One region of the Bacteroides hominis genome, then DNA from elsewhere that is predicted to be linked to it. Evidence: riboswitches for the same ligand, from Rfam matches in the RefSeq annotation. Region 1 holds a riboswitch; each other region holds the start of a gene.
The links. A riboswitch is a leader RNA that binds a small molecule or an ion and turns the genes downstream of it on or off. The one in region 1 is predicted to bind cobalamin.
Positions count from the first base shown of each region.

Region 1 (8,224 bases):
ACCTCTTATCTTTGCCACATCATTTAAAAACAAGATCAGAAAATGAATAAAATTGGAGTATTTTACGGTTCCACAACGGGAACTACCGAAGATGTAGCCCGCCGGATTGCAGAAAAACTGAACGTTCCTAAAGGTGACATCCACGATGCCTCAAAACTGAACGACGAGTTAGTGAAAGAGTATGATGTATTAGTGCTGGGCACCTCTACATGGGGAGCAGGCGAACTTCAGGATGATTGGTATGATGGCATTAAAGTGCTGAAGAAGGCCGACCTGTCTCACAAATTTGTAGCGCTCTTCGGTTGCGGAGACTCAGATTCATACGGCGATACCTTCTGCGACGGCATCGGTATCCTGTACGAAGAGCTGAAAGACACCCATTGCACCTTCTGCGGAGCAACCGACCCGTCCGACTACACATTCGACTCTTCTGTCGCAGTAGTCAACGGCAAATTCGTGGGACTTCCTTTGGATGAAGTTAACGAAGACAACAAGACCGACAAGCGTATTGCCCAATGGACTGAATCTTTAAAAAAAGAATGTATCAACTAATTTAAAATTCCGACGAACGTTATGGCTATCGAACGAAAGGTTCCGGGTGAAATACGAATTTTCCTGAACCATGTATACGAATTCAAGAAAGGGATACGCAACATGGTGCTCTACACCATGAATAAGGAGCACGAAGCGTTTGCCATACAACGTCTGGAAAAACAGAATATCAGTTACCTGATACAAGAAGTAAACACCAATAAGATAAATCTGTTCTTTGGTAAGGCCGAATGTATGGAAGCCATACGGCATATCATTATTCGGCCTTTGAACCATCTCACTCCGGAAGAAGATTTCATATTAGGCGCTATGCTCGGATACGATATCTGCCAACAATGTAAACGATATTGCAGTAAAAAAGAAAATATAAAGATTGCCGGCTAAGTTTCAGATTGTTTTCAGTACAAGGACACGGTTCATCCGGCAGAAGGATACAGCCACGCCGGAATGAACCAACAGGATGACACAGAGTTTCGCAGAGGGAAAATAACAGCCAGCCCTGCGGAACTCTGTGTCACATTGTAGCGAGCCCACTTGCCCCCCCATACAACCACACAGTCGCCTGATAAACCGTGCCGGTTTCGCTTACCTCTATTTCATAAAGAATGTTATCCCCGTAGTACTTTCCGCAGGAAATTTGTTTTATAAGAAAACAATTAATTAAAAATACCCGAAAACAAGATGATTAAAGCATTCTTCAAAAAGAACCTGCTCACATTTGTCGGACTGGCAATAGGAGCTGTAGGAGGATTCCTGTATTGGAAATACGTAGGCTGCACCGGCGGCACTTGTCCCATTACCTCCTCGCCGGTCAACAGCACCCTTTGGGGAGCTGTGATGGGCGGATTACTTCTGAACCTGTTTAAGACAGGCAGTACCCCGAAAAGAACCGACTAATCCCCACATCTTATGGCAACCGCAAACGAACAAGAACAATCAAGAGCCTACTTACTTGCAGGCATGTTTACGCTTTCACTGCGCCTCGTAGTGGGATGGACTTACTTTTCAGCCTTCTGGCGACGCCTTGTACTCGAAAATAAACTGATACCGGACAGTGCCGGATACATCGGAGAAAAGTTCAACCATTTCCTTCCGAACTCGATAGGTATCCGTCCGGTAATCGAATATCTGGTATCCACCCCCGATATGTTGTGGTGGGCAATGGTGATCTTCACCCTTGTCGAAGGGGTAGTCGGGTTACTCTATATGTTAGGGTTCTTCACCCGCCTGATGAGTATCGGTGTATTCAGTCTGGCCACCGGTATCCTCTTAGGATCCGGATGGTTAGGAACAACCTGCCTGGACGAATGGCAGATCGGTATTCTGGGAGTAGCTGCCGGATTCACTATCTTCCTTTCCGGTGGTGGAAGATACTCGGTCGATTATCTGACAGAGCGAAAATTCGCCTTACGGAAGAAAGCAGGCTGGCTGGTATGGCTGACCTCCGGAGAATTACCTTTAAAGACCAAACGCTTTGCCAATATCAGTGTGGCAGGTGCCATCGTCATCTTCGTACTGACCCTGTACACCAACCAAGAGTTTCACAACGGTGTCTGGGGACCACTGCACAATAAGTCCGTCAAACCGAAGATTGAAATATCCGACGCACAAATAGAGAACAACTCTTTGTCATTCAGTGTTTATCGTGTTGAAGGTGCCGATGTATACGGCTCTTTCCTGATCGGTATCAGCCTGAAAGACGCCAACGGACACGTTGTGTTAGAAAAGAAAGGAGAAGAACTGGCTGACTTCCCAATCGGAAATATCGATAACAAATACATTGCCCGGGTAGCTCCGGGTAAGCATAGCCTGGTGATTCCGCTCGGAAGCAAAGCAACCCTTACAGTCAATGATCCGGCTATGGGAACTTTGCCCAAAGGAAAATACGAATTGGTACTGACCGATATCAGTGGCATCACCTGGAAAAAAGAGATCGTCCATTAATAACCATTAAAAAGCAGAAAAATGAAAAAGAGCATTCTTATCCCCTTCCTATTTATAGGATTGCTGGCCTTTGCATCTTGCAAAGGGACATCCGAGAACAAGACAACTGCCGGCGCAGATACGGTACAAACGGAAAAACCGCAACCGGGAACCATCCACCTGACCCGTGCAGAGTTTCTAAAGAAGGTGGCCGACTATGAAAACCATTCGAAGGAATGGAAATACCTGGGTGACAAACCGGCTATCGTAGACTTTTATGCCGACTGGTGCGGTCCCTGCAAAATGGTCGCTCCGATCCTTGAAGAATTATCCAAAGAGTATGCCGGAAAGATTTATATCTATAAAGTAGATGTAGACAAAGAACCGGAACTGGCAAAGGCTTTCGGCATACAGAGTATTCCCACCCTCTGGTTTGTACCGATGAAGGGAGAGCCCCAAGTAAGCATGGGGGCTTTATCCAAAGAGCAACTAAAAGGGTATATCGATAAAGTTCTGTTGAAACCATAAACGATGATGCGGCCTCACCCGGCAAACCGGTACTGAGGCCGTTTTTGGGGATTTATCGTTTTTCTGATCTATGAACTTTCATGTAGCCATCGGTCAACGTTTTCATAAAGGCCACGATGTCAGCTTCTTCTTCCTGTGTCAGTCCGAGATTTCCCAATTCATCCTTGTTCACGGTAGCAGGATACTCGGCAGGTGGAAATTCATCACTCACGTCCCGCACATTATAGAAATGCACAATCTCCTCAAGTGTCTTAAAATAACCGTTATGTCCATATGGAGCCGTGAGTTCCACATTGCGCAACGTAGGCACACGATACTTGCCATTCTCACTTTCAGCATTGACAATAGCCCCCAAATCCACCGAATCGGCAGTTAGCAGGAAATATTCTGCCGGCACCTTATAATGCGGATGATCCGGCAACTTCGGTATACCCAGATTATCATAAGTATGATCGGTAAACAACGTGCGGTGTGCCCGCTTGTCACGATCCAGGACATGGCATTCGGCACATTGCCCTTTCTCCTTGAAAAGCTCCTTTCCACGCGCTTCCTGTGCGGTCAGCTGATAATTTCCTTTTTTATAGGCATCGTACTTGGATGTAAAAGGATTGATTTCTTTGGATGACTGATAAGCCGCCAGTGCGTCCGTAACGTAAGCAAACAGCGAATCGGCATTACCCGTTTCGCCATATATCCGTATCAAACGGTCATAATACGGAGTACGTCTCACCTTTTCGGCCACCATTTGTTTGTCCTTATTCCCCATTTCCACCGGATTCAGCAAAGGAACACCCGCCTGATCCCGCAAAGAAGGAGAACGGCCGTCCCAAAACAGACCTCCCACATAGCTTTCATCTTCATCATCATAATGTAACTCAGGCACAAAAGCGGCATAACATACCGACATGGAATTGCGCTGAGAAAAGAGTCCCTGCACTGCGCCTTCGGATATGGCACGCGACTGTTCATCGGCAAATCCCCGGGAGACGGCATGGCAAGTGGCGCACGACTGTCCGGATGGTTCAGAGAGCGAAGTATCATGGAAGAGGAGTTTACCCAACGCTTCTTTTTCGCTTCCGCCTTTGTGAGGCGGATGTCCGCACGAGATGCAGACAGAACCCATCAGTGCGGCTAATAGTAGTTTATGTGTCATCATAGTTGTAAAAACAGGGATATAGTTGTTTCAGGGTTCAAAGATACATCATTTTCTGAAAAAGGTATAAAAAAGCCCGGTCGAAATCACATCGCCCGGGCCCCTCTAAACAGGCTCTTACGAATCTGTTCCACGAAAATATACTATAGTTATAAAGAAGTTCTATTCCTCTTCGGGCCAAAGTTCTCCCGCAACCATTTCAGCCATTCTCAGCGTATGCCATTGCTTCTCCTCAGCCTCTTCATAAGATTCCGAAGGTAGTACCTCAGCATTGGGAATGCAGAGTGAGAAGCGGTGCGAGGGAATATAACGTACAATCTGGTCGATCTTAGCCCTTAGTTCTTCCAACTCTTCCTCTACGGGATAATGGGAAAGGACGAAACCAAAAACCGATTGCTTTTCCCGTATGAACCACAGCAAACGGTTTTTGCCACAACATTCCGAATCATAGTCGAGGAAAAAAGCATTGATGCCCTGTAGTGAGAAAAGCATTTCGGTAGGCGAGTGAAAAGCGATGTAAAGGTCGGCAGGCAGATTTTCCAAAGCCATGTTGTTGACACGAATAGCATTATCTGTCACCGTGCGCGTTGCGTCATCGAGTTGCAGATAACGGCATCCCGATTTATACAATTCCATAATCAGCTTCTGATACACCTGTGCAATATCCACCAGCAATGTCTCGAGTTCGGGATAAATCAGATCCAGTTGCGTCCGGTTTGCGTCCTTCATCAATTCGGCCAGCAGGCGCGAAGGCGCCGGAAGCACCTGCTTAGCTATTACATCTCCGCCGGTTACCCCGGTAAGAAAAACAAAATCATCGAGCACCGGATGACGATGCACATCGATCTTGCCGGTCAGTTCGACAGAAGTCTTTCTGTCATCCCGGAATCGGATGCCATCCAATCCGCACATAAAGTCGAGCGGCCACGCATCACTGCGGAAACGGCCGTCGGTGACCACCTTCAGCCCTTCTGCCTTCAGTCTGTCCACCAGATTCCGTATTTCGGCATCTTCGACAGCACGCAAAGTAAGCAGGCTGATTTGTTCGTTTCGATATTGCTCACGGGCTTCTCTCAATGCAGGAGGCAGAAGAAAAGTACCGGCAACGTCTACTTTGAACGGAGGAACTACTTTTTCCATACGCTCTACGTTTTTAATATTGATTGTTACTATTGTGCTTTGCTCCTAACCCACGAGGAACCAAGACTTATCAGCGAGAGTGGCAGGTCTTCTGACTTAGCTTCCATTCCGAACGCCTTCCCGGCTTACACGAGCCAGTGGCAAAAGAGTATCCGATCGGAATGTTTGTATTAAAGCCTCACAGCAGCGGGACTGTCCGGGAGTCACACCCGGTTCCCTTTTAATCGCCAGAAGCAGGAAAGCTTTGGCGAACCAATCTGCCGACAAATATAAAAACAATAAATCAGATATTTGTGTTCAGAGAGATACTTTTTTCAATCGGAGCCTCTGCCGAAGTAAAACAGAGGCTCTGTCCGGACAGAACAAAGGCTCCGTCCGACCGGGACAGAGCCTTCGTTTCAACCAAGCAGAGGCTCGGTTTCCAGACTAATTGCAACGGGCTTAATAGCTGATCTTTACTCCGGCAAAATAGCTTCGCGGAGCAGCCGGCCCATAGATATATCCGGAGTCACGTTCCACTCCCTGGTCAAAGTCGTTCTGATAAGCGTTGAACACATTTTGTACACCGGCGCTCAACTGGAGGTCTATCGTCTTATAAAGTTTGAAATCATAGGCCAACTTAACTCCCATATCGAAGAAATCGCGCGTATTGACCGCTATGTCATTCTTGATATAACCTGCCATATGCTGCACCAGCATCGAACCGGTATAGGTTCCCGACAAGGAAACGGAGAGCGGTTTGACAGGGGTATAGGTTGCCGTGAAATATCCATAGGTATTCGGAGTACGGAAAATCTTCTTCTGAGCCGGTGCCGTTTCACTCCATTTTTCGGGTTCGTCATAGCGGCTTTGCTGCAAGGTGACTCCCGCCTGCAACTGGAACAAAGAGAGGTAAGCCATTTTTCCTTCCATCGACAGTCCCAGCACTTTCGCTCCCGAACCATTGCGACGTTCTTTAATCAGAATCCCGTCCCGCACTCCGATGTTCTCGAGAACAAACACATCCGACAGCTTGGTATAGAAACCTTCTACCAGGAAGTTCACCTGAAAAGCACCGAAGCGGTGATACATATCCGCCGAAGCACTGAAACTCTGCGACTTCTCTTCTTTGAGATTCTTGGCGCGCTCAATCATAGACACCGTTCCGCCCACATTCTCAATATGCAGGTCTTCATCAAAAGCCTGGGGGGCACGGAATCCGGAAGAATAGCTCAGACGGAGGTTGACGTCTTGTGTAGGATTGAAACGCAAATTGGCACGGGGACTGAAGATGACATGGTTGATCAGATTATGCTTGTCCAGACGTCCGCCCAGCAAGATACTCCACTTTTCATTTTTCCATTCGTTCTGGAAGAAAGCGCTACCGATATTCACCGTCTGCCTGGTATAGCGATTGTATCCCCACATATCATCCTTCAGATTGTCCCGGTTATATTCCAGCCCGGCAGTCAGATCGGCAGGCATAAAGAGGCATTTATCGAAACTGTACACATACTGGGAACCGCCGATAAAGGTCAGGTCCGTCGTCTTTCCATAGGCATTCAGGTCCTTTTTACTACCGTAATAGCTGTCGCGGTCCGTATGCTGTGCCGATGTATACAGTGTCAGGCGGTGCTTTTCGTTCGGAGCAAAATAGTCGAACTTCAATCCCCCACCATTGATGGAATGCTGAATCTGCTCGGCAATATCGGCTTCGTGAGGCGGACGGTTCAGCATGTTGCCGCCACGGCGGAACTCCTGCAAGTGATGATACTCAAACGTTAGTTTGGAGTATGTACTTGTTTTCAGGAACGAACGGAAACCTACTGTCTGGTTTTTGAGTTTAGGCATTTCGGAATAACCGTCCCCGTCGTGATCATACGCATCGCGATGTCGGTTCTGACCGAACACATAGAGTCCTGCCCGGTGATCGTCGGTCACCAGCGAAGCATTCAGCGAGGTATTATTGTCGAAAGACGAGCTGCCGCCAATAGAAGTAATGGTGTGTGCCAACTGCCCCGAATTGCGTAACGGCTCTTTAGTGATGATATTGATGGTTCCGGCAATGGCAGACGAACCAAACAGCGCAGAACCTCCACCACGCATCACCTCTACCCGCTCAATCATGTTGGCAGGAATCTGCTCCAAACCATAAACACCGGAAAGGGCACTGAAGATGGGACGCGAATCGATAAGAATCTGCGTATAGGGGCCGTCCAGACCATTGATGCGCACCTGCTGGAACCCGCAGTTCTGGCAATTCGTCTCCACACGCACACCGGGCTGAAAGTTCAGTCCTTGCGAGAGTGTAGGCGAGTTCGTATTCTCGAACATCTTCATATCCACCACATTGACCAGCGTAGGTGCCAACCTCCGTTTGGTCACACTTCGATTGGCAGACACCACCACTCCGTCGAGGGCTACGGCATCCTCTTCCAGTTCGAAGTTTTCTTCAAGCGTCTTCCCCTTTTTAAGCGTGACGTTGCGGCTGATGGTTTTATAACCAACCGAACTGGCTTCGAGGACGAAATCCCCTTCGGGAAGGTTTTTAAGGAAATAGTGTCCGGTGGCATCCGTCACGGTGCCAATCGTGGTTCCTTTCAGAGCAATCGTTATATAAGAGAGGTGTTCACCCGTTTTTTTATCGAGTACATGTCCGATGATATTCGCATCGGAAGCTTTCAGTTCCGGGTGTTCCGGTTGGTCGGCCATAGCCGGCAACAAGGCACAGCACAGGCTAACGAGGAAAAATATGTATTTCTTCATTTTCGTTTCTGGATAGTAAAATTACTAAATAAGTTTCTCTAAATAAAGCAGTAAGAGTGAGAGAGATGCTTTATACGGCTGAAGGCGGCGCTCTCAACGATACCACGCCTGTAACAGACGAATGGTATCCTGCCCTCTCCGGACGCCACGAAAGCGTATAGAGCAGACAAGCAATAAACTGAA
Region 1 is NZ_CP178829.1:4,067,619-4,075,842, forward strand. Features, by position in the region: gene fldA (flavodoxin FldA) at 43-552, shown strand; gene R3O62_RS17130 (DUF2023 family protein) at 574-936, shown strand; gene R3O62_RS17135 (DUF6132 family protein) at 1,234-1,449, shown strand; gene R3O62_RS17140 (TQO small subunit DoxD) at 1,462-2,496, shown strand; gene trxA (thioredoxin) at 2,518-3,003, shown strand; gene R3O62_RS17150 (cytochrome-c peroxidase) at 3,056-4,159, opposite strand; gene R3O62_RS17155 (methionine synthase) at 4,319-5,296, opposite strand; cobalamin riboswitch at 5,360-5,568, opposite strand; gene R3O62_RS17160 (TonB-dependent receptor) at 5,738-8,041, opposite strand; gene R3O62_RS17165 (hypothetical protein) at 8,112-8,224, opposite strand, start outside.

Region 2 (8,224 bases), 210 kb from region 1:
AGCTCAGGATTTCTTCCGGGACGGCATCTTGCCGGTTCAAAGTCCAAAGACGGCGTTCTGCTCTTCGGACAACTGTGCGGGCAAACTGCAATTGGGCAGAAACCGGTGTGCCTCCGGGCAGCAGGAAGTAACCATTCTCTTTCAGCTCGGCCGTCATCGCATCCATTTCCTGCTCACAGAAGGTTGCCAGATGAGGTGATAGACTGTTCGGGTTCTTGTCGCGAATGGCCGACGGAGTCGCTACATGACTCATAACCACCATCAACTCCCGCTGGAGGGTATGCAGCAACCTTTGCCAGTCATGTGTTTGCGGAAGCAATGAACGGATGATGCCGATCACCGCATTCAATTCATCGATGGTTCCGTTTGCTTCAATCCGGATATCGTCTTTTTCTACCCGTTCTCCACCATGAATACCGGTTGTTCCCCGGTCGCCGGTCCGTGTATAGATTCGTTTCATTATTCAAATAATTTAAGTAAATCAATCTCTCCCCAGTATAGATGCGTGTAACTGGCTATCACGTTTTTGTATCGGAACACAGGTGTACCGACAGGTATTCCCTTGGCATTGTATACCTGAGTGACAGACTCCGGCAGTTCTTCCGTCTTCGGTTCGAATTGCGTATAGTGGAACTCGTGGCCGCGAAGATGCTGTCCGTTATAATCAAAAGACCGATACCCCAACGTCAAACGCCTGTCGGCTTTACGGCTTGAAATATAGAAAGGAAATACCCCTGTTTGCGGTCCGGTCGCAATCCCCGGATGTTCCGGCCGGTCGAAGAGAATACCTTTAGAAAGGTAAATCATCCCTCCGCATTCGGCAAGCACGCGCCCGCCCGCCTCTGCATAGTTACGGACAGACTGCATTCTTCGCCAAGCCCGACTCAGCCGGGTATGACATTTCTCCGGATAGCCTCCGGGAAGATAGAGCAGATCGGTTCCTTTCGGCAACGGACGATTGTGTTCAGGATTGAAAAAGGTAACGGTTCCCAAACGGCGAAGTATATCCAGATGTTCCTGATAGATGAAAGAAAAAGACTCTGCACTGCATGCCACGGATATTTTTAAATCTCCTTGTCGGAAAGTATCCGGAGTAGAAGGTATGGGGGCAGGAAGCGTTGTCTCTTCAAGCAGGCGGGTATAGTCGATGTGTGTTTCCATTAAGGCGGTCAACTCCTCAAGTGCATCCGTCCCTCCCGAACGGCTGAAGTCCAGCCCCAAGTAACGGGATTCCTGCACCAGATTCTCCCGCTTAGGCAAATATCCTAAACAGGAAATACCCAGTTCGCTACATACTTCCTGTAGCATTTCGTAATGACGGGGAGACCCTACACGGTTAAAGATAACTCCCGCTATTCTTATCTCAGGACGGAAATGAAGGAAGCCCGAAAGCAGAGGCGCCATCGAGTAGGCCGCCGACTTGGCATCGACTACCAATACGACGGGTAAATTCAGCAAGCGGGCTATTTCGGCCGAAGAACCCCGGTCACGGTCATATCCGTCATACATGCCCATCATCCCCTCCACAATACAGGCATCGGCCCCTGTGGCATAGCGGGCATAAAGTTCCCCCACATGCTCTGCCGAAGCCATAAAGGTATCCAGGTTAATGGAAGGACGCCCGCAAACTGCCGTATGATATTTGGTATCGATATAGTCGGGCCCGCACTTGAAAGGTTGTACTTTCAACCCTTTCTTTATCAATAGTGCCATTAATCCGCGACTGACCGTTGTCTTTCCGCTGCCCGAAGAAGGGGCTGCTATCAGAAACTGAGAAATCATCCTACACTCCATATTGTCAGTTTTTATCCTGCAAAGATACGGATATTTCTCTCTAAGGGTATATCTTTGTCTGTAAAAATGCGCTATGGCTGCTGGGTCGGCACCAGTTCCAGAAACATGGTCGTGGTCAGTAAAATCCCGATAGATACGCAGACAAGAATAAGTAACCAATTAATATATTTTGCTTTAGGCTTGGTATCGGCATGCAGATTGTTGAGGAAATACTCCCGGAAAAAGAGGTATAATGCGGGAATCGTTGCACTGGCCAGCAGAAAATCTTCCGGAATATTAAAGAAGTAAGTTTTCGACAAACCGATAAGAGACCAATGACACAGGAACAATACCAGAAACATATTCACTTTGCGCGAGAATAACAGAAGCAGACCGATGGTAAAAACGGTTACCGAGCAAGGCATCACCGGCGATGTAATGCCGGGAAAAGCAAGTCCCCTTGCGACAGACACCAAAGGATATACGAATGGCAAAGCCAACAGCACGTACGAAAGCATATCGTATTTATGCGTACGCTCAAAAGTGGTATATCCGGTGATGGCATCCCACACCCATATCGTAGCCATAACAATCCAAAACATAGCCAATGCCCCGTTATAGCTGCGCTCGTCACAACAGATGGCATAGTATGCGATGGCAATCCACAAATACAGAAAAGCCATATACAGTTTCATGCCCATCTTTACCCATGGACGGGGATTCTTTATTAGCATCACTGTCAGCAGCAAGCCGGCAACAATGATCAGCAACTGATAGATCCAGGTAGCAGAATTATAATACGCAATAGTTTTCCAGAATATCTCCATAAAATATAGATTCTTATTAAACAGATTAATTTATTAATGCCGCGTCAGGGAAAATGCTTTGTGAGGAAACAGGAACATGGGGAAAGTGGCTCCCACCGCCAACATAAAGATAACGGTACAGGTCACCAGTCCGTTGGCAAAGAATGTCTCCATGTATTTACCCAGCCGCTCCGGCTCGTTCATTGTTTGCAGACTCATAATCAGTGAAAACACCATGTTATAAGCAAACTTACCCGGAATCATCGGAAGCAATGCCGGTATATAGAGTACGGTCATCGGGCAATATACTTTCTGCCCGAGCCACAAGCTGCCGAAACCGATAATCAATGCTCCGAACAAAGAAGCCGTAGCAATATCCACCCCCAGAAAAGTCATCAGGCAATAACGGCAGGCATGTCCGGCAGCCGCAAGTAACGCAATCATCTTGAAAGCCCGCAACGGCGGATCGGATATAGCCCCAAAACCAATACCCGCAATTGCGGCAAAAAATCCATCGGAAAGAATATCTAAAGCTATCATATCAAACTGTTTTTAACCATTAACAATGTAAACGAAAGACCTATCGCAATGCTGACAATCAGCAGGGCAGCCTCCGTCAACCGGGCAAATCCCGTGAGGATATATCCTTCTACAATATCGATCACACCGTTGATCAGCGGCACGCCCGGTACCAGATAAAGCACGCTGGTTGCAAGGGCTATCTCAGAGGTAGTGTCAAAAATAAGTGCCGTCGACGCACATAAGGACGCAACAAAAGCGGAAACAATAAAAATGATATAATGATTTATTTTCTTCTTCTGCATCTGTTGCTTCAGGAAAAGTCCCGTGATAGTAGCCGAAAAGACAATGCTCATAGAAATGATATCACCACCAAACAACTTACAGAATGAAGCATTGGCGAATCCAACCAGCAGAAGCACAAACAACGGATCTATTTTCGGTGCCGATATAATTTTATTGAACTTGTCCGCCATCTCGTGTAAAGGCAGATGTTTGTCATAAACCTCCCAACTCAAAGCACTCAATTCAGAGTTGTGTTCAAAACTGATCGGATGGGCAGGAATATCAATTACTTCGTTACAAGCCTCACGCGTTTCGTTATCAATAATGGTCAGGATAATGTTTTTATGAAAAACACTCAACTTCACATCCACCCCATAGGCTTCTCCGATACGCTTCGAGTTACGGATGACACGTGAGGTGTGCACACCTGCTCCCATCAGATGGGCCGAATATCCGGCAATGAACTTGGATATGGAAATCAAAGATTCATTTGTAGTCATAATGCTCACTTTTTTAAATCGGGCGCAAAAGTACAAAAAAGATAGGAAAGAGAGACATGATGCAACCTTTCATTTTATCCAAATCTTGTTTCGCACCGCTTTCCTGCTTCCATTCAGCATCTTCCATCATTGACATTTTGACATTCTGTCATCTTGTATTTTCTATGTGGCTTGTAGCGCATTTTTCGGAGTCTGTCCCAGGCCTCTCCGGAAAAAGCGCCGTATTTACAATTCTCCAAAAACAAAAGAACATTCGTGAACATATCTTCCAAGCAAATTAAAATATATCCACTGCATTTTGTAGCATAAAGCATATAAATAACTGATATTACAATCCAAACGATTAATCCGGCCGAGCATCGAGACGGAGTCAACCAGCATAAGAAACAGAGCTTTTAGTGCCTCTTTTTAGAGTGTTGACCTCACCCGGATACAATGTTAACTTCCTCTGAACGCAATGTTAACTTCCTCCGAATACGATGTTAACTTCATATAAAGACAATATTAACTTCCTAAAGGCAAGAAATCGATCATCTCTGATCATCCAAAGTATATTTAATCACAAAACAGTCCGGATATCGTATACTAATGCCATATTTATGCGGACTACTTTTCTATTTCACACATATAGAATTCTTCCCTTGTTTTAAAAACAGAGTAAATCCCTTCTTTCTGCTACAAATAAGCAGTAAACCACGTCCTTTTGACTAAAAGACATCCGCCTTTCCCAATATAAAAGGCTTCACTTCTCCGATATACCTATAAATAAGTATATTCTTTAATTTATTTCTATATAAACTAATAAATGTATATCTTTGCTCCCGCTTAGGTGATGCAGTCGAAGCATTCCGTTCGATGCATAAAAGGGAATCCGGTGAGAATCCGGAACAGTGCCCGCTACTGTGATGCCCATATACTCCGCATTCTGTTCAAAGGAGGAAAGGAAAGCATTTCTACACATACCACTGTCGATGCCGGAAGGCAAGGCGGGAAGGTTGCTTTCTAAAAAAGGGATAGTCAGGAAACCTGCCGAGCAGACATAGATAACAGTGCCGTCCCGGGGTCAGGAAGGCCGTTTATTAACACATTATTCAAAAACATCAATGGACAAAAGATGCTTACTGACCATTCTCTTGGGAGGATGTGCAGCGGTGGGTGCGTTTGCACAGCAACACGCAACAGGCAAAGACAAAGAGATGACTGTGGACCTGAACCCTGTAGTTGTGACAGGTACCGGTACACACCAAAGACTGAAAAACACACCGGCTCCGGTGGAAGTAGTAACTGCCAACGAAATAAAGAAAGCCGGTATCACAGACTTTCAGCAGGCAATGACCATGCTCGTTCCTTCCCTTTCATTCTCTACCAATTCAATGGGTTCTTACCTGATGATGAACGGCCTCTCCAACAAATATGTACTCATCTTGATTAATGGCCGAAAACTGATAGGGGACACAGCGAACAATATCGACCTCTCACGCATCGACATGAGCCGCGTGAAACGCATCGAGGTGCTTGACGGCGCAGGTTCATCACTTTATGGTTCTGATGCCATTGCAGGTGTAATCAACATCATCACCAATGAACCGAAAGAACTGATGCAGGTAACTTCTACCACCCGATATGAAGATCACCGCCAACTGACACAAATGGTAAATGCGGACATCGCTACTGAAAAGTTCGGTTCGTATACCTCCTATAAACATGAACAAAGCGCAGGGTGGAGAAACAGTGACTTAGCATACGTAACAGATAGTAAAACAGGAGCAGTATCAACTATTCCCACCGTATCGCCTACATCCAATGGCTTCCACTCCAATTTAGTAAATCAAAAGTTCACTTTCCAACCGACTGAGAAGTTCTCTTTCTATGCTAATGGAGGTTACTACTGGAAATTAACAGATCGCCCTGTATACGATAAAAGTATCGATGGAGGTTCAAAATATGACCTGCATTACGAATCGTATAACTTCGGTGTAGGCGGACGCTATAAAATCAATAAACGGTCTTCTATCCAACTCGACCTGATAAACGACAATTATATGCAGAACTACAAGTACCTGGTTGATGACACTAAAAAAAATATTGCAATTGGTGATTATACAAAAACAAAACGGCAGCACTTCTATGATGCCGAACTGAAAGGTATCTTCAACTTTGCGAAAGACAACATGACGGTATTCGGAGTAGACTACCGTTCGGAAAGCCTGGACCGTCCCAGTGCTAATGTTGATAAAGCAATCTATACGGCCTCTGCTTATGCACAACACGAAATTAAATTATGGAACTGCCTCAAAGGTATTGCCGGTGTGCGTTACGATTATCACGAACTTGCCGGGGGACGTTTCACTCCAAAAGTAGCTCTGATGTATTCCGTGGGGGCTTTCAATATCCGTGGTACATACTCTACCGGTTACCGTGCTCCTGGTTTGGATGAATTATATTATTATCTCGTAAAATCAGGAGGAAATACCATTACCCAAGGTAACAAAGACCTGAAAGCAGAACACAGTAACTACTACTCCATCAATCTGGAATATAACACGAACCGTCTGAATGTATCTGTTACGGGCTATCTGAATTACATTAATGGTATGATTAACGCAACCACCAGTCCCCTCAAAGACTTACCCAATGGTGAAGAACTTCGTGCAAAAGCTCAGAAAGACTTCAACCTGACAGATGCCGAAGCCAAAAAACTCTCCAATTACAAACTCTACGGCAATCTCGACAAGGGTGTTATCCGTGGCTTTGAAATAAATGCAGCAAGCAACCTCGGTGCAGGCTTCAGCCTGAATGGAAACTATGCTTTCGCTTATGCACGTGGTAAAAGTGTGGACGGTGTGTGGGGTAACATCGAACGCTCGGTACGCCATACAGGAACCGTAGCGGGGAATTACAGCCATTCCTGGGATGACTATCTGCTGAACATCAACATCAACGGACGTTTCCAGAGCAAACGCTTCCATCCGGGACACAGCTATGGTGACGCTCCGGGTTATGGGGTGTGGAACCTGAACGTGAAACATTCACTGACAGGATTCGAACACCTGGGACTGGACTTCGGCATGGGGCTCGACAACATTTTCAACAAACGTGATACCCGTCCCAATGGCGTTAACTACGCACTTCTTTCTCCGGGACGTATGGCATATGTAAGTTTAACTCTCCGATTCAAGAAATAACCAATGAAAACATCTATTCTCTCTTTACTCTTGTTAGTTTCCCTCTTCTGCTCCGCGCACGAAGGGGGAAACTTCGTGGCCTCCGATATGCTGGCCACCATGCAACCGGGCGATAAAGCCGCCCTTCTTATGGTACACTTCGGTACTACATACGATGACACCCGTACCAAAACAATCGATGCCATCAATGCCAAAGCCAAAGAAGCATTCCCACAACTGGAAATGCGCGAGGCTTATACTTCACGTATTGTCATGCGCCGCCTCAAAGCTCGCGGCATTGAGAAACCCAGTCCACTGGAAGCACTGTTGAAACTTCTCGGAGATGGCTATACACATGTCATTGTGCAGAGTACTAACATTATAGAAGGTGTTGAGATGGAGTCGTTGAGACGTGACGTAGCCTCAGTAGCGCCATTCTTTAAAGAGATCGGGGTAGGTAACCCGCTTCTTTATTCGGTAGAAGACGCTGAGGCTGTGGTGGATATCCTGGGCAACAGCAAGCCGGAAAAAGGCAGTGTGGTCCTTGTCGGACATGGCACTTATACCCCAAGTACAGCTACTTATGCCATGATCGACTATATGCTGAAAGCCAAAGGATTGAAAAACTTTCATGTAGGTACCATCGAAGGTTACCCTACATTCGACACCATGCTTCAGCAACTGAAGGATAACAAAACCAAGCAAGTGACATTGGTTCCCTTTATGTTTGTAGCAGGTGACCATGCCAACAACGACATTGCCGTCGACTGGAAAGAAGCTCTTGAAAAGGAAGGCTTGAAAGTAGATGTACGTATGCAGGGATTGGGTGAAATACCCGCTATCCAACAACTGTTTATCGACCATGCCCGGTTTATGCTGAAGCACAAAATGGTGGACATTATGAAGAAAAAAGCCAAATATGCAAAAGAAAAAGACGAATGAAAAGAGTGATATTAATGGCAATAGGCAGTGCACTATTGCTCCCCTCGCAGGCACAGCTGCAAAACAAAAAATATACCAACTTCAATGATTCTATATTCTCAATCAACGAAGTAGTAGTGGCAACCAACTACAGACGAAAGACCGATGCCCTGAAACTGGATGTTCCCGCCAAGTTCATTCCTATTTCAACCAATTCAATCACTTCCGGAATGCTTGAGAAACGAAACATCCGGGA
Region 2 is NZ_CP178829.1:3,854,592-3,862,815, forward strand. Features, by position in the region: gene R3O62_RS16220 (cob(I)yrinic acid a,c-diamide adenosyltransferase) at 1-460, opposite strand, end outside; gene R3O62_RS16225 (cobyrinate a,c-diamide synthase) at 460-1,794, opposite strand; gene R3O62_RS16230 (DUF6064 family protein) at 1,866-2,600, opposite strand; gene R3O62_RS16235 (threonine/serine exporter family protein) at 2,634-3,119, opposite strand; gene R3O62_RS16240 (threonine/serine exporter family protein) at 3,116-3,883, opposite strand; cobalamin riboswitch at 4,694-4,932, shown strand; gene R3O62_RS16245 (TonB-dependent receptor plug domain-containing protein) at 4,987-7,068, shown strand; gene R3O62_RS16250 (sirohydrochlorin cobaltochelatase) at 7,072-7,989, shown strand; gene R3O62_RS16255 (TonB-dependent receptor) at 7,986-8,224, shown strand, end outside.
Region 2: it holds a riboswitch for cobalamin, as region 1 does, so the genes downstream of both, R3O62_RS16245 (TonB-dependent receptor plug domain-containing protein) here and R3O62_RS17155 (methionine synthase) in region 1, are expected to answer to the same signal.

Region 3 (8,224 bases), 800 kb from region 1:
TCAGAGTACGCATATACTCCATGGGAGATTTTCCCGTAACGGCTTTGACGGCATCTGTCAATGCATTCTTATTGGTGCCAAGTGCGGAGATTATATCATCGCGGTTAATGTCAGTATTGGACAGGTTATCATCGGAGAGCAGATACTCCTGCAATCGAATAACCAGATTCTGCTGTTCGCCGGAAGGTGCAAATAGTTCCGTAGCTCTGGCTGTTTTGCCGGAATCCTTAAGCGAGGATTCCGATTGGCGGGCATTCTCTAATCGGAATAATTCGTCCGCTAATCGGTCTTGTTCTTTAATTCGTTCATACAACTTACGATTCTTGAGGGCAATAGTCCGGTTGTAATAGAAAGCACCTGCCAAGAGCAAAGCGAGAACCAGACAAATGGCAAGAGCAAAAAGGAGGTAATGGAAATTACGCTCTTTCTCGGCAATATGTTTTTCCACTTCATATTGGGTACGTAATTCGTCGAACCGGGCATTGACCTCCACGTTTTTTATAGTATCATTGGTAGCTATAAACTGATCCAATAGTGCTAACGCTTCGTCAACACGTCCCATCCGGGCAAGTATCTCCATCTTTATTTTTCTGGTATCATTGAGGCTGAAGTCCGATTCATCAATCCCGACCGTTGCACTGTCTATTACGGCAAGTGCTCTGCGGTAGTCTCCCTGTGACTGAAAAATCAGTGCCTTTGCGCGCGCCAACTCATATTTGGAAATATTGTTATTGACAATACTTTCCAATTTGGAGAGATATTCCCCGGCTTTGTCGTAGTCTTTCGTATCTATATATGTATTCATCAATGCTACATAGAGATTTCCCCGCGCTTCGGGCTGTGTTCTTCCGGATGATTTCTCGAATCGCGCAATCGCTTTTTCATAGTCAGGCACAAGTTGCAATAGTTTATCATATTGTGCCTGTGCCCGGAGAGCAGTGCATAAGAACGCATAGGATTGTGTCAGGATATTGTCGTATCCCGAAACTTCCCATAATAAGCCGGCACACTCTCTGAAACATTCTTCTTCCTCTTTCCACCTATTCTGAACATTATAAGTGATTCCGGTAGCATAGAGCGCCAATGCCATCCCTGCCTTATCCTCCCGCTTCCTGGCACGGTCGAACATGAGTTCCGCCGCTTCGGCTGCCTGTTTATAATCCCCTTTCAGATTATAGGCAGTGATTAGCTGCATATTGATCTGATAATAGAACTTCCACAACTCGTGCCGGATATAAAAGTCAAGATAGCCGGGCGCTTTTTGAATGATTTCGTCATACTCCTTCCGGTTTATATGAGATATGATGGTATTTCCATACACCATTCCCTGCATTTCTACGTTTCCCTGCTTTATGGCTTCGGCTTCAACCCGGCTGAACAGCATCAGCAATGTATCCATCTTTTGGTTGTCGGCAACTTCCGACATATACAAATAGTACAATCTATTGTATGACTTCAGTTTATCAATACCTTCAGAGTGTTCGATCACTTGCCGCAAAGAGTCTTTTTGACGTTGTAGGTTATTTTGTGCTAAAACAGGTAAAGTGAAACATAAAAGGCTTCCCCACAAAATAGCTATCAGACTGGTTTTATATTTCATATTGGTTGTGTGTTTACATAAGTTCTTGATTTATAATTTTTCAAAAATACAAAAAATATCATCAGATGGAACAAACATGAAAGAATTTATAATAAATCACCAAATTATGCCACAAGCAGCCACTTTAGTGCCACTTGGTGCCACGCTATTCAGGTTCCATTGAATTACAAACACTTGCATCTACTTTCGCCCCGCATTACGATAGATGCAAGTCACATAAAGCAAATTACAATGAAAGAAAATCAGAATGAAAAAGAAGTATTACTCGTGGCCGACAAGGACGACGACGGACGTGTTTACCGACATGCTGGGATATCCCGAAAACAACAGGATCTCATCGACCTGTACAAGATCAATCCGAATGATTATCCGATACTGGTGCAGGAGCAGAAATCTCCCACCGCAACGGAATAACAGTCGTTTACCGGTTCCTCCCCCGGACAATCCGAAGCAGGGAAACAAGTCCGCAACCGTTGGGCTTTGAGAACCGCATGGATTGGGAACAACTCGCCCGTCTGGGCTTCACGTCGGATTGTTTAGTGGAATATTCTATTATAACAGTGGCTACAGCCTCGCCTGTTCCGCCTTTGGCGCAGCAGAGCATTTGCTATAGTCTTTACCAACTTCAGGATCAACTGGATTGTGGGCACACAGTCCTGCGAGTTCGGGATGAATCGGAATAGCTTGATTATCTTTTTTTCTGCCACCAGAGTAATTACCGGAACCGGAGCGTAGTGCAGCGATGCAGTCCGTTGAAGGAGGTGGTTTCTTTGATGATGGCATTTATATTGATGGCAGTTCCGGGAAGTGTTGTATTACCGCAGGATCTACGTTATGAAAAAAACTGCTTGAAGGAAGACTACACCGGAATTCAAACCATAAATTTGGTCGGGGTTCCGGTGTTTTGTCTTCTACGGAGAGTTACTATCCTTTCTTATCTTCTGCCCTGTCTTCTGCGGCAGAACCAGGTTCGGAAGCGAATGGAAAATCATCGAAATGGAAACTTTTGTGAGGAGTGAAGTGAAGGATTATATCTTTCATTTATATACCAATTACAAATCATCTTCCAATGCTGTACTTTTTGCATAAGCAGTACTCTTAGCCTCAAAGAAATCAGTCTTTACCATATTGGCATTGGAATATTGTGATACCCAACGCATGCTTTCGGGTTCTTTTAAATTGTCTTCATACAATGGAGTAAATCCAAGACTGGTCCAGCGGAGGTTTCCTAAATAACGAATGTAGTCTTCTATCATTTTCTTATTCAATCCCTGGATCTCGTCACCTATCACATATTGCCCCCATTCTATTTCCTGTTTCACTCCTTCACGCATCATCGCTTCGTATACTTTCACCCTATCAGAAGTAAACAATTCCGGTTCTTCCTTCTTCAATTCCAGAATGATATTACGAAACAGCCAAAGATGGGTATTTTCATCCCGATTGATATAACGGATTTCCTGAGCAGATCCAGACATCTTTCCGTTACGACTCAGGTTATAGAAAAACATGAAGCCACTGTAAAAATAAATACCCTCCAGTATATAATTGGCTATCAATGTTTTCATCAACGTAAAACTGTCCTGGCTTTCCTGAAATTCATTATAGCAATTACCTATAAAAGTGTTTCTTTTTAATAGATGCTCATCTGTTTTCCATTGATACAGAATGTCATTGCGCTCCTCCGGACTACATATAGAGTCCAGCATATAACTGTAACTTTGGCTATGGACGCACTCTTGAAAGGCTTGAATATGCAGGCAGAGATTGACTTCATTTGCTGTAATGTATTCACTGATAGTAGGCAGATTGTTACTTTGCAGGGAGTCAAGGAAAACAAGGAAGCTCAATATTTTGTCATAAGCTGTCCGTTCCGCCTTATCCAGATGTGGATAATCCTTTGTATCCTGAGTAAGATTGATTTCTTCGGGTATCCAGAAATTATTCATGGCCTGACGATACCAGTCACTTACCCATTTGTAGTGCATATTGTTGAAATCATTCAAATTAGTTGTATTCCCGCCAATCATTTTTCTGAGACGGAGTTCGGTATCACCCTCGGGATTGAAGAGGGCATTCTTCTTTAATTTCTTTATTTCCATATTTATTATTTAATGTTAGTCAGGATGCACAACTTTCACATTCTTCCACTTCCAGCGATTTACTGCGTACATAGTACACTGTCTTCACTCCGCATTCCCATGCCAACAGATAAAGGTTTAATACCTGTCTCATGGTAAAATCATTGGTGATATACAAATTCAAGCTTTGTGCCTGATCAATATGCAATTGCCGGATACCCGCAGCACGTATGCTCCATGTCTGGTCTATCCGGTAAGCTCCCTTATACAACCAATACGTCTTATCAGACAATGACGGAGCCACTCGCGGAAGCATGGCACCCTTCTTTTCTTCAAGAAAAAAACGTTTCATGACCGGATCTGTTCCGGCAGTTGTTCCGGCAATGATACTAGTGCTGCTGGTAGGAGCAATAGCCAGAAGATAAGCATTTCTCATGCCATCTGCCGCAACCTTGGCCGCCAAATCTTTCCATTGAAGAGAATCATAACCACGTTTCGCAAAATAAGCTCCGGTTTGCCAGTCACTTCCTTCGAAATAAACATATCTTCCTTTTTCCTTAGCAAGCCCGGCACTTGCTTCGATGGCGGCATAATTGATACACTCAAATACTTTATCAATGAAATTAAGATGCTCCACGCTTTCCCAACGGATACCGCGCAATGCAAGTGCGTGATGGTAACCGCTCACCCCTAAACCGATGCTACGGTACCGATGGTTTGTTATCCGGGCAAAAGGGATAGGATAGAAATTCAAATCAATCACATTGTCAAGCGCACGTACTACAACAGCTATTTTTTCTTTCATCTGCCGTTCATCCTCCAATGGAAGATGTCCAAGCGACAAGCTGGCAAGGTTACAAACGACAAAGTCACCGGGACGGACGGTATTGACTACAACCGTATCACCACCTTCCGTACGGACCTCAGTGGAAACAGTTTCAATGGATGACATATTCTGAGCTATTTCCGTACATAGGTTAGAACAATAAATAATCCCCCGATGCGAATTAGGATTAGCCCTGTTCACTGTATCCCGGTTGAATGTGAAAGGCGTCCCTGTCTCTACGGCAGAGCGTAGTATCAACCGGACAATATCTTTGATGTTCAGAACCCGCTTAGAGAGAAGGGGATCGTTTATACAATCCAAGTATTTTTGCTCCCACTCTTCTCCATAATAATCCTCCAGGCAATACCCTTTGACATTCATAATTTCGTTGGGACAGAACAAGTACCATTGCTGATTCAGGTCTTCCTTTGCCATACGCCAGAACAAATCAGGATAGCATACGGCAGGAAAGATATCATGTGCCTTCATCCGGTCGTCTCCATTATTGGTGCGGAGTTGCAGGAATTCGGGCAAATCTTTGTGCCAGACATCCAGATATACTGCTACAGCTCCCTGACGCATACCCAGTTGGTCGACAGCTACGGCAGTGTCATTTACCAGTTTCATCCAGCGTATCACTCCGCCTGCCACTCCCTTAAACCCTCGTATATTTCCTCCTGCCGCACGCACCTTACCAAAATACATTCCCATTCCTCCGCCAAACTTACTGACCATGGCAAAATTATCGATACTGCGATAAATCCCCTCCAGGCTATCGGGCACTGTATCAATAAAACAACTGGATAACTGGTGATAAGGCTTGCGGGCATTGGACAGTGTAGGGGTTGCCATGGTTACTTCTAACCGACTCAGCATATCATAGAACTTCTTTACCCACTGCAATCTATCACACTTTTCGGACATACCCAAATGAAGCGCAATCCCCAAATACATTTCTTGTACCGATTCCATTGGTTCATGTGAGTGCGTACGGATAAGATAACGTTTCGCGAGAAGATCCAATCCCGAATAATTGAAAAGTTTATCACGTTCGGGACACATAAACCCGGCAGCCACTTCTATTTCTCGTGGAGAATAAGCGCTCAGGATATAGTCACCATACAAACCTTCATCCGTCAAATAGCGCAGCTTGTCATAAAAAGAATAAATACCGGCAATTTCTGCCTGTACCTTTAACTTCTGCGTCAACTGAAAATTAAACAAACGGGCAGCAATAAATTCCCAGTCAGGCGCCTCTTGCGTAGTAAGCTCTACGGCAGCCTTAATAAGAGTCGTCAACCTCTCTTCAGCTGTCATATCGGTTTTGCAGAGGTTTACAAACTTCTCTGCCAGTATCACCAAACTATATTCATTGGCAACAAAATCCTTTTGAATATCTTTCAATGTGTCAGCCAACGCTTCAGAACCTATACTGCTGACAATATGGTTAAAAGCTTTTCTCCGTTCCGTACGTTGCCAACGATAAAGTATATAGTTTTTAGCTTCGGCATAAAAGCCATGTTCCATCAAACCACGTTCTACCTCATCTTGAATCTGTTCCACGCTACGGTGTACTTCATCACACAAAAAGAGTTCTACTTCATCTACAATTGTGTAAACGGTTTCGTCCGGTACTTCTCTTCCGGTACTGGCAAAACTCTTCCGTATCGCAACGGCTATCTTTTCTCTATTATATGGTTCCGTTGCCCCATTCCTCTTGATTATTTGCATGAAATGTTCTTGAAATGAATTATTTTATCGTTTCGCACCGTTTCCCTACCCCCCGAGTAGAAACAGCCTTTGATGAATGGCAGGTCTTCTGACTGACTCCTCCTTTCCGATGCCTTCCCACACTTCTCCTCATCTACTTGGGCAATGCAGTGGCAATAAGTTTAGTATCGGTAAGTCTACCGGAGTTTCACAGCAGCGGGACTGTCCGGGATTTACACCCGATTCCCTTTTAATCACTTATGCAGAAAAGCATAAGTGAACCAATTCGCCACAAAATAACGAAAGACTTCAGTAATATACAAATAATTCCGTAGTTAAAAAAAGTTGCCATAAGATGTATTATGCACAGATTATCCATTCTAACTGAGAAGGCAATTAAAGTTCATCTCAGTAGCCGAGATGTATATCTCAGCAGCCAAGATGCACATCTTAGCACGCAAGATATACATCTTAGTGCGCAAGATGGAAAGAATTACGTATACCGTTAATTTGTTTTAGGCTGATTGTCCCTTTTCTTTGTTACTGACTGACATTTTTTCCACTAACTCTGTTATAAGTTGCCTCCTTATTTAATCTTAAGGGTACAAAAAGCTGTCGGATTACTCTTTTTATTATGAACATTACTTTGTCATACCAACCATAGCAGCCACCATTGCGGCAATAGAGGCGATGGAAGTATTCATCCCTGTAACGTCCGCCGCCACAGTTTTTTTCCTGCCCTTTTTGCTTGGCACTATTATTTCACATCCGGGTTCAATTGCATTGCCCATTCTCCTTTTCAGACGAGAAACCATACCATTCATATATATTACATAAACACGCCGCTTCAGTGCCCGGTTTCCAAATCCACCTGCCTGCTCAATGTAATAACTAAGACTGCTCCCCTTCTGATAAAGTATCGTATTAGGATACATCACAGCTCCATTGATTGTTACCGTGCTGACATATTTAGGAACGAAAAGTACATCTCCTTCGCGCAAAACCATATCTTCGTCAGAGCCTGGATTTACCAATGCTTTCTCAAGTTCTATGCCTACCGGATAAGTGGAAGAGGCTTCCAGAGTAACCGGAGATACAGAAGCCTTTTCACTTCCTCTGACCGACAAACGTAGCACATCCTTTTTCTGACGCATTTCATCCGCCGTCATTCTGCGTATCAGACGCGCTCCTTTTACATAAGCTTCTTTCGATAGTCCGCCGGCTCTTGCTATCAGACTACTCAGCCTCTCATTACTTTGGATTAATGTATAATTACCGGTGAAGGCCACTTCGCCTTTAACTGTTACATTGGCCTGTTTACGATATCCCGGACTTCGGCGAATGAAAACGATATCATAGGGTTCCAGTTCAAATCCTTTATCCTCCCCCATCACCAGCCCGTTTTTAAGTTCAACCGTAAAGCTTTTTCCGATAACAGTGGAAGATGATATACTTTTAGGATCTCTAATCCGCCGCGAGACATCGATCCGGACCATAGAAGCAGATTCCAGCAATCCTCCCGCTTTTACAATCAAATCCTGTATGGACGTATTTTTAACATAAGGGAAATCTCCCGGATTCCTTATATCACCATAGATAGATAAAGTACCTTCTTTCTCAATGTCTTTCACACTCGAGATATAAAGAACATCATTTTTCTGTAAACGTAGGTCGGAGACTGCGCCAGCCATCATTCTTTTCAAATCGACCGGGATCATTTCATGTGTTAGGTCTTCATGCTCACGTCTCAACAAAGCCCTGTTGAGAAAAGCATCTCCCCGAAGTCCTTCTGCTCTGCTGATCAACTGCCTGACAGTTCCCGTGATACTATCGTCCAATTGATATACGCCGGCACGGTACACAGCACCACGAACTTCAACTTTGTTTGAGAAACGTTGCAATACCGCCTCAACAGACAATTCATCACCGTCGGTCAAAACAAAAGATTGGTAATCATCCTGCCCTACATTGTATATCTGTTTCTCTTTCCCATTCAGACGAAACAGA
Region 3 is NZ_CP178829.1:3,265,008-3,273,231, reverse strand. Features, by position in the region: gene R3O62_RS13630 (helix-turn-helix domain-containing protein) at 1-1,600, opposite strand, end outside; gene R3O62_RS13625 (hypothetical protein) at 1,832-2,014, shown strand; gene R3O62_RS13620 (hypothetical protein) at 2,092-2,283, shown strand; gene R3O62_RS13615 (ribonucleotide-diphosphate reductase subunit beta) at 2,653-3,702, opposite strand; gene R3O62_RS13610 (ribonucleoside-diphosphate reductase subunit alpha) at 3,722-6,238, opposite strand; cobalamin riboswitch at 6,299-6,518, opposite strand; gene R3O62_RS13605 (SLBB domain-containing protein) at 6,859-8,224, opposite strand, start outside.
Region 3: it holds a riboswitch for cobalamin, as region 1 does, so the genes downstream of both, R3O62_RS13610 (ribonucleoside-diphosphate reductase subunit alpha) here and R3O62_RS17155 (methionine synthase) in region 1, are expected to answer to the same signal.

Region 4 (8,224 bases), 890 kb from region 1:
GGAATGATCTTTATGGCTTCTCTTTTTGTCGGCATCCTTTCCGATATACGTTCCGGCAAACATCCGCTCAGTTGTTCGGCCAGTCCTTGCGCAACCCGTTTGCTGAAAAACAACATCAGGCTGCGGAACCCATGTTCGCCGGTAATGTATTCCGACATCACGTACTCTCCCCTTGGTATCAGAAACAGTTCTCCGGGGCGGATGTCAAACTGATTGCTCCCTACCTTGATCTGCTTCACCCCGGAGAGGATGTATACCAGGGCATGGTGCGTCAGGAAAGCGTCGAAGTTTTCCTGTGTGGTAGAGTTGACGTATTGGAGCAGGCGTATGTTCTTGTTTTCACCCGGCTGTGCCGGACGGAGAATGTCATCGGGGACGAAAAGGCGCTTAGTGGGCATAAGATGAAAGGTTTTGGAGTTAGCTGACGCAAATATAGGATAAAACTTCCTGAAAAATGCGGGGAGACGTGCGAAATCTTGTTCCGGTCGCCTTGCCCCCGCGCATATACCCTCTCTCTGCTTGGTCCGCCTGCTGTGCCTACAGCGGCATGTTTCCGTGTTTCTTCGGCGGATTCGTCTGCATTTTGTTTTCCGTCATCTCCAATGCCTGTATCAAGCGTTTACGGGTTTGCTTCGGCAGGATGATCTCGTCGATGAATCCCAGTTCGGCAGCCTGGTATGGAGTGGCAAACTTCTCTTTGTAGGCATCCAGTTCTTTGGCTTTGCTCTCTGCGTCTGCCTTGCGGAACAGGATGTTTACGGCTCCCTCGGCACCCATCACGGCAATTTCCGCACTCGGGTAGGCAAAGTTCACGTCCGCCCCCGTCTGCTTGGAGTTCATCACGATGTAAGCGCCACCATAGGCCTTGCGGGTGATCACAGTCAGCTTGGGCACTGTGGCCTCGGCAAAGGCATACACTATTTTGGCACCGTGGCGGATGATGCCGTTGTTCTCCTGCGTATATCCCGGCAGGAAGCCCGGAACGTCTTCGAACGTAATCAGAGGAATGTTGAAACAGTCGCAGAAGCGGATGAAACGGCTTGCCTTGTCGCTGGCATCGATGTCGAGCACACCCGCCAGGTATGCCGGCTGGTTGGCCACGATACCTACCGAGCGTCCGGCTAAGCGGGCAAAACCGATGATGATGTTTTTGGCAAAGTTCTGCATCACTTCAAAGAAGTAGCCCTCGTCAACAACCCGTTCGATGATCTCTTTCATATCATACGGTATGTTCGGGTCGGCGGGGATAATGCTGCCGAGTGATGCATCTTCGCGGTTGATGTCATCGGTGCAGTTCTGCTTGCGCGTTTCGTCCATATTGTTTTGCGGGAGGAAGGAGAGCAGCTCGCGGATCGACATCAGCAATTCTTCCTCGGTGTTTGCTATGAAATGCGTTACACCACTCTTGCTGCTGTGCGTCATGGCACCGCCCAGTTCTTCTTTGCTGACTTCTTCGTGGATCACCGTCTTTACCACATCCGGTCCGGTGACGAACATATGGCTTTTCTCCTTCACCATAAAGATGAAATCCGTCAGTGCCGGAGAGTAGCAGGCACCTCCGGCGCATGGACCGAGGATAGCCGAAATCTGCGGGATCACGCCGCTTGCCATCGTGTTCTGGTAAAAGATGTCGGCATAGCCCGACAGGCTTTCGATTCCTTCCTGGATACGTGCACCGCCCGAGTCGTTCAGTGCGATGATCGGCGCGCCATTCTTCAAAGCCAGTTGTTGTACCTTGACTATCTTCTTGGCATTCGATGCCGAGAGTGAACCACCGTAAACGGTGAAGTCGTAAGCGTAGACAAACACTTGACGGCCGTCGATCTTTCCGTAACCCGACACCACACCGTCGCCCGGAACCTTGTTACGGTCCATGCCATAGTTGGTGCAGCGGTGCACCATCAGCTTGTCAAGTTCCACAAATGTTCCCTTGTCCAGTAACATATCGATGCGTTCGCGGGCAGTCATCTTTCCGCTCGCATGTTGTATTTCAATCTTGGCAGCGCCTCCGCCTTGGGAAGCGATACGGTCACGCTCTTCGAACGTGGCATAGGCTTTATTTACTTCTTCCATTGTCTTTCTATTATTCGTTATTCTAACGTTATCAGCGTCTGGTCTCCGGCGATATTATCACCTTCCTGTACCAGAATCTCTTTAATCCGGCAGTCCGAAGTCACCTTGTAGTTACTCTGCATCTTCATCGCTTCGATGACGATGACAGTTTCTCCGGCTTTCATCTCCTGTCCCACACTGACGGGGATTTTCACTACCTTGCCCGGCATGGGCGAAATGATGCGGTCGTTCTGTGTTTCTTCACCTTTCTTGCGCATCCGCAGATATTTTGCCTGACTGTCCACAATCTCGACATTGAAACTGCTGTAGTGTGTATTCACTTTGTAACTCTTTCCGTTCTCTTTGCGAATCAGTTGGGCGTTGGAGCTGCGTCCGTCCATCAGGATGTTGCAATTCCCGTTCTCTGCCATGACAACGTCCGCTTCGAACGTTTTTCCGTCGATGGTGAGTACCACTTTGTTATCTTCTTTGCTGACCAGTTCTATCTCGGCCACGCGATTCCCTATATGTATTTCCATACTCTTCTATATTCTTAATACCCCTTTGTGCAGTCCGAATTCTTTCCATTTGCTGATCGGGCGGTTGTCCGCAGCCAGTCCGCTGTTATTCTCCTCCAGGTTCATCAGGTAATCCATGTAAGCGGCGATCAGTGCGATGTTCTCTGCACGTTCGCTGGTACGGGTGATGCAGTGTTGGAGCACTTCCCCGTTTTTGCTGATGAATCCCGTATCGTAATGCCCTTCCACAAAGTCGGGAGTATCCATGATGGCGCGCAGATAACTGATGTTGTTCTTTACTCCTGTCAGCTTATATTCGTGGAGTACACGGCGCATTCGTTCGATGGCGTATTCGCGTGTGGTTGCCCATACAATCAGCTTGCCGATCATCGGGTCATAATAAATCGGAATCTCGTAACCTTCGTATACATAGCTGTCGATGCGCACCCCGATGCCGTTTGGCTCCGTAATCTGCTTGATGACACCCGGGCTGGGCATGAAGTTCATTTCTGTATCTTCTGCGCAGATGCGGCATTCGATGGCATGTCCGCGTTGCTGGATATCTTCCTGTTTCAGTTGCAACACCTGTCCTTCGGCCACTTTAATCTGCTCTTTCACTAAATCTACGCCGACTACCTCTTCGGTAATCGGATGTTCCACTTGCAGGCGCGTGTTCATTTCCAGGAAGTAATAGTTGCGGTGCTTGTCCACCAGAAATTCGATGGTTCCCGCTCCGACATAGTTCACGGCTTTGGCGGCGGCCACTGCTTTTTCTCCCATATCCCGGCGTAGTTCAGGAGTGACGAACACCGAAGGGCTCTCTTCCACAATCTTCTGGTTGCGGCGTTGCACCGAACATTCACGTTCGCACAGATGAATCACGTTGCCATGCTTGTCGCCCAGAATCTGGAACTCAATGTGATGCGGTTCTTCTACAAATTTCTCCAGGTAAACCGTGTCGTCGCCGAATGACGAAAGTGATTCGCTCTTGGCGGTTGTGTAGGCCTCTTCCACTTCATCTGCACGATGAATCAGCCGCATACCCTTTCCACCACCTCCCATCGAGGCTTTCAGCATTACCGGATAGCCGATTTGATTGCAGAGTTCTACCGCTTCTTCAAGGCTCTTCAGGTTTTCTTGAGTACCCGGAACCACCGGTACACCGGCTTCTATCATCTTGATACGTGCCGAAATCTTATCTCCCATCGCCTCCATGGTTTCCGGGTCCGGACCGATGAAGATGATCCCCTCTTCACGACAACGACGGGCAAAGGTTGCATTTTCGGACAAGAACCCGTATCCCGGGTGGATGGCGTCTGCGCGGCACGACTTTGCCACTTCGATAATCTTTTCTATATTCAGATAACTCTCTTTCGATGCTGCCGGGCCGATGCAGTAAGCTTCGTCGGCATAGAGCACATGCTTCGCTGTTCGGTCCGCTTCCGAGAAAACGGCAATGCTCGTTATTTCCATCTCCCGGCAGGAGCGCATCACCCTCACGGCTATTTCGCCGCGGTTGGCGACTAAGATTCTTTTAATCATATTCATTTCTCAATTAAATGGAATACACATATTCATGCTTTCCACCCTGCGGACATGAGTCCACCCGATGAAAACACAGTATTTCTACGATTTGGGGCTTAACAACGATGCTTTCTTTCCTAACCCACGAGGTAAAAAAGCTCTTATTCATTGAATGGCAGGTCTTCTGACTGACTCTACATCTTATCGGACCTTCCCGACGTTTCTTTTTCCGTCAGTGGTTTGTAATTGGTTTATTGATAAGATGTTATATAGAGCTTCACAGCAGCGGGACTGTCCGGGATTTACACCCGATTCCCTTTTAATCTTCGTCCGTTGACCACGGATTCCGAACCAATTCGGGGATAAATATAGAGAAATATTGGATAGAGTGGATACTTTTTGCACGAAAAGTTCAATTTTGTGCAATGACCAACGGCGCTTTGTTTCAAAATAAATGTCATATAGACGAAACACAAATAGACTGTCGATTGTTCTTTTTTACAAATAAAAGAGCATAAACGGAATGAATTACTAACGAAATATACATGCCATGTCACACTTACCTACCTTAATTGCCGACCTTGCCCTAATACTGATGTCCGCAAGTATCATTACCCTTTTGTTCAAATGGTTGAAACAACCCTTGGTACTGGGATATATCGTCGCCGGATTATTGGCGGGACCTTACGTGCAGATTTTCCCGACTGTAGGTGATATTGAGAACATCAATATCTGGGCTGAGATAGGAGTTGTTTTTTTACTTTTCGCCCTTGGGTTGGAGTTTAGTTTTAAGAAATTAATAAATGTTGGGTCAGCTGCCTTTATCACGGCAACCACCGAAGTTATCAGCATGTTGCTGATCGGTTATATGGTAGGACATCTGTTAGGTTGGAGCACAATGAATTCTATTTTTCTGGGGGGTATGTTGTCCATGTCGTCAACAACGATTATTATCAAAGCGTTTGATGATCTCGGCTTACGTAACCAACGCTTCACGGGTGTTGTATTCGGGACATTGGTAGTTGAAGATCTGATCGCTATCCTGATGATGGTCATCCTTTCTACAATGGCAGTGAGTAAGGAGTTTGTAGGTGAAGAGCTGTTGATGAGTGTGTTGAAGGTTGTTTTCTTTCTGATCCTATGGTTCCTGATTGGGATATTTATCCTTCCGTTCTTTTTGAAAAAAGCAAAACGGCTGATGAATAACGAAACCTTACTGATCGTTTCGCTGGGACTTTGTCTGGGAATGGTTGTGTTGGCTACCCGTACAGGATTCTCGGCTGCACTGGGTGCTTTCATTATGGGATCTATCCTTGCCGAGACGGTTGAGGCCGAACACATAGAACATATCATCCAGCCGGTGAAAGATCTTTTCGGAGCTATTTTCTTTGTCTCTGTCGGTATGTTGGTCAATCCGGCTGTCTTGGTGCAGTATGCCTGGCCGGTGGTCATCATTACTTTGGTAACTCTTGTGGGTAAATCCATATTTTCTTCATTGGGAGTTTTATTATCCGGTGAACCGTTGAAGGTTTCCGTCAAGTCAGGATTCAGCCTTGCTCAGATAGGAGAGTTCGCTTTCATTATCGCAGGGCTGGGGGCTTCACTCAAAGTACTGGATAGTTTTATCCCTCCGATTATTGTTGCGGTATCGGTGATTACTACATTCACAACTCCTTATTTCATCCGGTTGGCAAATCCGTTTGCCGAATGGCTTTATAAAATACTTCCGCCTAAAACCAGGAAAAGTCTGGATCGCTATGCTTCCGGTAAGAAGACGGTCAATCATGACAGCGATTGGAAGCGGTTGTTGAAGACGATTGTCGGAAGAGTGATTATCTATAGTGTCCTTCTCACGGCGATTTGGTTATTGTCTGTGCAAACCGTTTATCCCACGATAAACGAGATGTTCGATGCTCCCGGGCGATGGGTAAACATAGGGATGTGTCTGGTCACACTTCTGTTGATGACACCTTTCCTGTGGGCACTTGTTTCAGATAAGTATAATTCCCCGGATGTGTTTTTTAAGTTGTGGAATGATGATAATTACAATCACGGACGGTTGGTCGCGCTGATTTTGTTCCGTGTGTCGGTTGCCGTCTTTTTCATTGCAGGGGTCGTTATCAGTTACTTCAGCCTCAATTATGGGATAGGCATTGTGATAGCCGTTGCCGTATTGGCATTGATTCTTATTTTCAGGGAGAATCTCACGCAATATTCGCATCTGGAAACACACTTCCTGACCAATCTGAACGGAAGGGAAGAAGCTGCCCGCAAACGTTATCCTCTGAAAAGTCGTTTTAACAGTGAGTTTAATGACAAAGATGTTGAGCTGACTTCCGTTTGGGTGTCTCCTTATTCGTCTTATATCGGTCAGTCATTGGATGAACTCCCTTTCAGGCGGGAGTTTGGTGTCAATATAGTAAGTATTGTCAGAGGGGAGCGGAGAATATACATTCCACAAAGTTCCGAACGAATTTATCCGCAGGATAAGTTAGTAGTGGTCGGAACAGGCGGACAGCTGCAAGAGTTCCGGACGGAACTTGAGAACAGACAGGATTTGCCGGATGAAAAGAACATAAAACAAGATGTGACGCTTCATTCATTTACGGTAGATGAAGATTTTCCGTTTCTGAACAAAAGCATTGCCCAGTCCCGGTTAGGAAAAAGATATGATAGTCTCGTCGTAGCCCTTGAACGAGAGGGTGAATTGGTTCCGGTGAATCAGGCTATAGTTTTCCAATTGGGAGATTTGGTTTGGGTGGTAGGAGACAGGGAGAAGATCAGGCAGTTTTTGGTGCGGAAGAAGTAAGAGTGGTAAAGAGCAGAGGAAAGGAAAACGGCTGAGGCGAAAATTTGCATTTTGACAGATACACAATGAAGTATCATTCTGTATTTTCAATACGGTCTGTATTCGTTTCTTTCCGGCCTCGTTTGCGACTGCTTCCGAAAAGGCTCTTATTTTCCCATCAGACAGAATCAAAATGATGTGATTTTACCTTTTTATCAAGCATATGGTTGGTGATCCTTGTTTTTAGACATCTTCTGTCGTTGTAGGTCGGATTGAACCTTTAAAATGATAGTTGACACATATCCCTTCTGAAGCCTCCGATAATTTCAGGAAACTTGTATTTTACGCCTTCTTTTGCGTTATTAACTTCTTTCGGACAAAAGATTAGCTTCTTCCGAACAAAAGACTAACTTCTTTTCGGGAAAACACTTACTTCTTTTTGGAAAAGAGTAAGGTCTTTTGTTATATGAAATAGCATATTTACTCAATATGATGCAACTTTCTGTATGTAAATGTCATATCTATGCGTTGTATTCTTCTGCTGCACCGGTTTTTAATATAAAGTGTGTTGTTCAAAAAGGGAAAATAGTTTCTTTTTGATGTTAAAATAGAGATATATGCATCTGTTTGTTTTTAGGCTTTTAAAACTCTGACTTTCTATGAAAAGTTAGTAGATACTATAATATTATTATTAAGTATAAAAGTTAAGATGCCGGTTGTTGATTTCTACTTTCATTGGCTATATTTGTGTATGTCTAAAATATAAAGTACTATGAAGTCCATTTTATTATCTGTTATTTCATTCTTATTAGTCATGAATGTCTGTGGTAAGAATGATGTGGATATGAGAACTTATTTGAAAAAAGTTCTAAGTAATCTTGATAAGGTAGAATCAGCTTCTTACCATGAACAATCTCAGTCCTGGCAACCCGGTGATACGACTGCTATAACTAATTCTTTTCGGTTTATTAAAGAATACACTAATCCTTCTGATTCGACTATCGGTGCAAGTTATGTGGCTCTTAACGCCAAAGATACGACGCGATTTGAATTTGGTTATGATGGAAAAGTGAAAATGATAAGTTTTCATGAGCATAAAGGGATTATGATCGATGATTTCACGACCAGAAAACTTCCTTTCAGGTTGGTGGGTCCTCCGTTTTTCTGTTACAGCCGGAATATCATCGGATATGCTTTGAGTACGGGGGATAGCATCACAACCGAATGGAAGGATTTAGGAGAAGCGTATTACTTCAAGTTGGTGATACATGAAGACAGACAGGTTGAATTTTTTGGAAAAGCGTACTACATACCGAAGCCTCCTTTTGACTTGGGGGACCCG
Region 4 is NZ_CP178829.1:4,959,024-4,967,247, reverse strand. Features, by position in the region: gene R3O62_RS20900 (AraC family transcriptional regulator) at 1-398, opposite strand, end outside; gene R3O62_RS20895 (acyl-CoA carboxylase subunit beta) at 538-2,073, opposite strand; gene R3O62_RS20890 (acetyl-CoA carboxylase biotin carboxyl carrier protein subunit) at 2,091-2,591, opposite strand; gene accC (acetyl-CoA carboxylase biotin carboxylase subunit) at 2,598-4,112, opposite strand; cobalamin riboswitch at 4,251-4,465, opposite strand; gene R3O62_RS20880 (cation:proton antiporter) at 4,645-6,903, shown strand; gene R3O62_RS20875 (peroxiredoxin family protein) at 7,655-8,224, shown strand, end outside.
Region 4: it holds a riboswitch for cobalamin, as region 1 does, so the genes downstream of both, accC (acetyl-CoA carboxylase biotin carboxylase subunit) here and R3O62_RS17155 (methionine synthase) in region 1, are expected to answer to the same signal.